Linked DNA regions of Labrys monachus. The protein of the gene in region 2 interacts with the protein of the main gene of each other region in a pairwise test. Links are inferred from orthologs where the notes say so. Each region holds a gene or a part of one and is shown on either strand. Other genes may lie near its edges.

Evidence for each region. Proteins that work in one complex are often made in the same cells at the same time.
Region 1: the proteins of hflK (region 2) and ftsH interact in binary tests that used the Escherichia coli proteins (3 or more experiments, as listed by UniProt). The link is inferred for Labrys monachus from one-to-one orthologs.

What each region holds. Positions count from the first base shown.
Region 1 is NZ_JAUSVK010000001.1:708,655-711,749, forward strand. Bases 1-2,988 are described here. They hold ftsH (ATP-dependent zinc metalloprotease FtsH), read right to left. Parts: upstream 2,467-2,988; coding sequence 535-2,466; downstream 1-534. Other genes in these bases: J3R73_RS03115 (ABC transporter transmembrane domain-containing protein), read left to right, coding at 1-112; tilS (tRNA lysidine(34) synthetase TilS), read right to left, coding at 2,780-2,988. Outside these bases: more of tilS, read right to left, coding at 2,989-3,095. UniProt on the Escherichia coli protein: Acts as a processive, ATP-dependent zinc metallopeptidase for both cytoplasmic and membrane proteins. Plays a role in the quality control of integral membrane proteins.
Region 2 is NZ_JAUSVK010000001.1:5,468,917-5,471,902, reverse strand. Bases 49-2,927 are described here. They hold hflK (FtsH protease activity modulator HflK), read right to left. Parts: upstream 2,111-2,927; coding sequence 986-2,110; downstream 49-985. Other genes in these bases: miaA (tRNA (adenosine(37)-N6)-dimethylallyltransferase MiaA), read right to left, coding at 2,378-2,927; hflC (protease modulator HflC), read right to left, coding at 51-989. Outside these bases: more of miaA, read right to left, coding at 2,928-2,986.

The sequences.
Region 1 (3,095 bases), 4.8 Mb from region 2 along the record:
CGTCGTGATCGAGGACGGGCGGATCGTCGAGGAAGGCACGCACGAGGCCCTCGTCGCCGGCGGCGGCCTCTATGCCCGGCTGGCGCGGCTTCAGTTCCGGGACGCCGCCTGAAGCGACAGCCAGCGGTTTCTCAGCCCTCCCGGCTTGACGGCGATCGAGGCGCTTCCGGACGCCTGTTCCGAGCAGGCCGTGTGCGATGGGAAAGAGGGCAGGCGGCTCTCGTACAGGCGCCGAGCCAAGGCGTTTCTCGGCCTGCAACCGTCAGGATCTGGCATTGGCGGGTTTGTCCCGGCAAGCCCGCCGGGCCGCCTGTCCTCATTCCGGACGAAGCCTGAACACCCGTGGGACAGGCCCGATTATGAAAAAAAGCGCCTCTTCCTCACTCTTCGCGCGCATGGGCAGCCCTCGTCGCCAACGCCGGGAGAGCCGCGCGGCCGTGGCGGGCGAGGACGGCATGGCCTGCGAGAGCCGGGCAGCAAAGCACGGGTTCCACGAAAAAGGCCGGTCTCGCGACCGGCCTTCTATCTCTTCTCCTACGCCGTGGGTGCCGGCTCCAGCCCGCCGGGATCCGCCTGCGGCGGGCGGCGGCGGGGCTTGGTGCCGGAGGCGATGGCCGAGCCGCGGGGCGAAGCGGGCTCGTCCGTCGGGTCGCGTGAGGGCGGCTTGCCGTTGAGCAGGTCGCGGATCTCGTCGCCGGTCAGCGTCTCATATTCGAGCAGGGCCTGGGCGAGGCTTTCCAGATCGGCGTGATGGTCGGTGAGGATGCGCTTGGCGTCCTCCCAGCCCTGGGTGATCAGGCGCCGCACCTCCGCATCGATCTTCTGCGACGTCGCCTCCGAGACGCTCTGGGTGCGTCCCATCGACATGCCGAGGAAGACCTCGTCCTGGTTCTCGCCATACATCACGGTGCCCAGCTCGTCCGAATAGCCGTAGCGCGTGACCATGGCACGGGCCATGCGCGTCGCCTGCTCGATGTCGCCGGAGGCGCCGGAGGTGATGTTCTCCTTGCCGAAGGTCATCTCCTCGGCGACGCGCCCGCCCATCGCAACCGCGAGCTGGGAGGTGAACTCGATATATTTCATCGAATAGCGGTCGCCCTCGGGCAGGAACTTGACCATGCCGAGCGCGCGGCCACGCGGAATGATCGTCGCCTTGTGCACCGGGATACCCTTGGGCACGTTGAGGCCGACGATGGCGTGGCCGGCCTCGTGATAGGCGGTCAGCTTCTTCTCCTCGTCGGACATCGCCATGGTCTTGCGCTCGGCGCCCATGAGGATCTTGTCCTTGGCATCCTCGAACTCGACATGGGTGACCATGCGCTTGTTGCGGCGCGCGGCGAGCAGGGCGGCCTCGTTGACGAGGTTCATCAGGTCGGCGCCGGAAAAGCCCGGCGTGCCGCGCGCGATGATCCTCAGATCGACGTCGGGAGCAAGCGGCACCTTGCGCACATGCACGCGCAGGATCTTCTCGCGGCCGGAGAGGTCGGGGTTGGAGACGACGATCTGGCGGTCGAAGCGGCCCGGCCGCAGCAAAGCGGGATCGAGCACGTCGGGCCGGTTGGTCGCGGCGATGATGATGATGCCTTCGTTGGTCTCGAAGCCGTCCATCTCGACCAGCAACTGGTTGAGGGTCTGCTCGCGCTCGTCATTGCCGCCGCCGAGGCCGGCGCCGCGATGGCGGCCGACCGCGTCGATCTCGTCGATGAAGATGATGCAGGGCGCGTTCTTCTTGGCCTGCTCGAACATGTCGCGCACGCGGCTGGCGCCGACGCCGACGAACATCTCGACGAAGTCCGAGCCCGAAATGGTGAAGAAGGGTACATTGGCTTCGCCGGCGACGGCACGCGCCGTCAGCGTCTTGCCGGTGCCGGGCGGGCCGACGAGCAGCACGCCGCGCGGGATGCGTCCGCCCAGGCGCTGGAACTTCTGCGGGTCGCGCAGGAACTCCACGATCTCCTGCAGGTCCTCCTTCGCCTCGTCGATGCCGGCGACGTCGTCGAAGGTGACGCGGCCATGCGCTTCCGTCAGCAGCTTGGCCTTCGACTTGCCGAAGCCCATGGCCTTGCCGCCCGCCCCCTGCATCTGGCGGGACAGGAAGATCCACACGCCGATCAAGGCGAGGATCGGCAGGGCCTGCAGCAGGAGCTGGAGCAGCCAGGGCGTGCCCTCGCCGGGCTGGGCCGCGGAAATCTGCACCTTGGCGTCGCTCAGGCGTTTGATCAGGGTCGAATCATTGGGCAGGATGGTCGAGAAGTTCTCGCCATTGGTATATTGCCCCGCGAGTTCGTTGCCGGTGATCGTCACCGCCTTGACCTTGCCGGCGTCGGCCGAGTTCAGGAGCTCCGAATAGGAGATCACATTGCTCGCGGCCGCGCTCTGGCCCGACTTCTGGAACAGGGTGAAGAGCGCCAGCAGAAGCAGCACCACGATCACCCAAAGCGCAAAATTGCGGAAATTCGCGTTCATCTCTCGCCTTTCGCGGCGCCTTGCTCCCGGTTTGGAAGCGGCGTCGCCGGATATCACGCCTAAAATAGGCACATGGCAAACAAATGCCAAGGCGAGCCGGCACGATAGATGGCAATGTATGGCCCGCCGATTTGCCCGGGCCCCCGCCCGGGCGGCCCGAAAGCCGGGCCGGCATGCCGGCCCGGCCGCGGAGATCTCGCGCCACGGGCGCCGGCAAACGCCTGAATATAAAAGGAATTGATCGTCATGGTGCGCCGGGACGCCGCCAGGTTCCGCTGCGGCGCCGGCCTCGGCGTGCCGCACATGACATTTTCTACACCTGCGGCATCGCCGGGCCGCGTCCCCGATGCCGCTCGCCCTCCGGACGGACGAGAAGCCGGCCGTCGCGGTCGAGACTGACGAGGGCGCCGCCGAGGCTTCGGCGCCATCCCCCGCGCCCCGCCGCGATGGCCGCCTCCGCCTCCGCCTGCAGCGATTCGAGCCTTTCCAGCCGCAGCCGGTAGGACGGCCGGTCGCCGGTCCGGACGGCGGCGATGGCCTTTTCGAGCACGCGCAGCCTGATCTCGGCGGGAACCCCGGCAAGCAGTCCGGGGTCCAGCACGACGCCTTCCTCGTCCCGGCGCATCGCC
Region 2 (2,986 bases):
GCGAGGAGGCGGCCGGCGCAATGGAGCTTTATCTGTGGCTGGCGTCAAGCCTATTGCGCCGGAGCCGGGTTGGGCGCGGCCGTCGACGAGGCGGCAGGCGCGGCAGGCGCCGCTCCAGCCGGCCCGCCGCCGGGCGAGCGCAGATATCGGAAATAATCCCAGTCGGGGCTGATGAACAACTGGGTATTCTCCGGCTTCAGCGCATCGACGTAATTGCGCATCGACATGTAGAACCGGAAGAATTCCGGATCGCGATTGAAGGCGTCGGCCAGGATCTTGATGCGCGTCGCGTCGGCGTTGCCCGTCGTCGCCGAGGCCTGCCCTTTCGCCTCGCCCAGGATCTTGGCAACCTGCCGGTCGGCATCGGCGGTGATCACCTGGGCCTTCTGGGTACCCTCGGAGCGGATCTGCTGCGCCTCGGTCTTGCGTTGCGACTGCATGCGCTTGTAGACCGCCTGGCTGTTGGCTTCCGGCAGGTCGGCGCCGCGGATGCGGACGTCGATCACCACCACGCCGAAGCCGGTGGCCTCCCGGTTGACCTCGTCACGGATCTTGGTCATCAGCCCGGCACGGTTGTCCCGCACCACGGCGGAGAACGTCGACTGGCCGAGGACACGACGCACGGCCGAGCTCAGGATCGAGGTGAGCTGCAGTTCCGCACCCCTTTCGGAATGCGTGGTCTGGAAGAATTTCAGCGGATCCGAGACGCGGTAGCGGGCGAAGGCATCGACGACGAGCCGCTTCTGGTCGCTGGCGATGACTTCCTGGGGCGGGGTGTCGAGGTCGAGGACCTGGCGGTCGATATATTCGACGTTCTCGATGAAAGGCCATTTCCAGTAGAGGCCCGGCTCCGTCTTCGGCGCCTGCGGCTCGCCGAGGCGCAGCGGCAGCGCGAAGTCCCGCGGCGAGACGGTGTAGGCGGAGAAGAACATCAGGATCACGGCGATCGCCGCCACCACGAGGATGCCGGTCGAGATGGGGGACTTCATGGCGTCGCTCCCTGCTGGGGCTGCGGAGCCGGCGCAGGCTTGAGCATCTGGCCGAGGGGAAGATAGGGCACCACGCCCTGGCCCTGATTCTTATTGTCGGCGATCACCTTGGTGGCGCCCGAGAGGACGGTGGTCATGGCTTCCAGATACATCCGCTCGCGCGTGACGGCGGGGGACTTCTGATAGGCAGCATAGACCTCGTTGAAGCGGGTCGCCTCGCCGGTCGCCTCGGCGACAGTCTGGGCGCGATAGGCTTCCGCCGCCTGGGTGATGCCGGCCGCCCTGCCGATCGCTTCGGGGATCACCTTGTTCGCGTAGACTTGGGCCTGGTTGATGGTGTTCTCCTGGTCGGCGCGGGCCGCCTGCACGTCGCGGAAGGCATCGATGACCTGCGGGGGCGGATCGACGTTCTGCAGCTGCACCAGGCGCACGATCACGCCGGCCTTGTAGCTGTCGAGCGCCTTCTGCATTTCCTCCTGGACCTGCTGCTCGATCGCCTGGCGGTCGCCCGTCAGGATGGGCGAGATCGTCCGCTCGCCGATGGCCTCGCGCATCGCGCTCTCGGCCACGGCCCGGATGGTTCCCTTGGGATCCGACAGATTGAACTGGTAATCCTGCGGCGCGGCCGGGTTGATCTGCCACTGCACGGTGAAGCCGATATCGACGATGTTCTCGTCGCCTGTCAGCATCTCCTCATTGCTGTCGGTGTCGCTGCGGGTGCCGACATTGATGGTCTCGACCGTCGTGACCGTGGGCTTTTCCACCGTGCCGATCGGATAGGGGATATTGTAGCGCAGGCCCGGCGGACTGACCGAGGTGAACTTGCCGAAGACGAGGTTGAGGCCGACCTCGTTGGGCTGGACGCGGTAGAAGCCGGTCAGCAGCCAGATGCCGACGAGGACGACGATGCCGACCAGGATGTTGCGCGGCGTGAAACCGCCGCCGCCCTGAAAATTCCTCAGGCCGTCCTTGCTGCGGCGCAGCCAGTCTTCCAGGTCCGGAGGCTGGGAGCCGCCGGAGGGGCCGCCGCCCCAGGGGCCACGGCCGTTTCCATTGCCGTTGCCGCCACCGCCGCCGCTACCCCAGGGGCCACCGCCGCCGCTCTGGTTACTCCAAGGCATGTCTGCGTCCTTTAATGATCGTCCGCTGGACGAACGAAATCCCGATCCGCGGGACAGACCGGGTTCATGAAGACGCTGCATATAGGAACGCAGCCCCTTCGATCAATCCGAAACCGGCCCGGGCGATGCAGCGCCGGGCCCTCCCATCCGCATCGTTCCGGGCAAGCGTGCCCCTTGCCAGCATAGCGTGTGCGGCCATCATATGCCTGATATCGTTGTGCAAAGAAGGGCGAGCCCGCTCGCTTTCGAGAGCCTGCCGCCGGCATGTTAAATTTCGTTCATCAGGGCGGCGGCGGCCAGGTCGAAGGCTTCGCCGGGCGGAACGAAGCGCCAGCCGGGCATCTGGTGGCGAAACCATGTGAACTGGCGCTTGGCATAGTGCCGGGTATCGGCCTTGGCGCCGGCGACGGCCTCGGCAAGCCCGATCTCGCCCCTGACATGCCGGATGAGGCCCGGCACGCCGTGCGCCCGCATCACCGGCAAGGCCGGATCGAGGCCGCGGGCTGCCAGCGCCCGGACTTCTTCCAGCGCGCCGCGCGACATCATCTGCTCGAAGCGCCGGTCGATCCGGCCGTAGAGCTCGGCCCGGTCGGGGGCGATGAAGATGCGCAGGCAGCGCGCGGGATCGAGGAGGGGCGCCGAATGCGGCTCGCGCTGCCAGGCCGAAAGCGGGCGGCCGGTGGCGGCGAAGATCTCCAGGGCCCGGATCAGGCGCTGCCGGTCGCTCGGCCGCAGGCGCGCGGCAGTCTCCCCGTCCACGGCGGCCAGCCAGGCATGCAGCGCCGGCGTCTCCAGGGGCTCGGCCCGCAGGCGGATGTCGTCGCGCACCGCGGCCGGCACGGCGGGCATCTCGGCGAGGCCGCGCTCCAGCGCCTT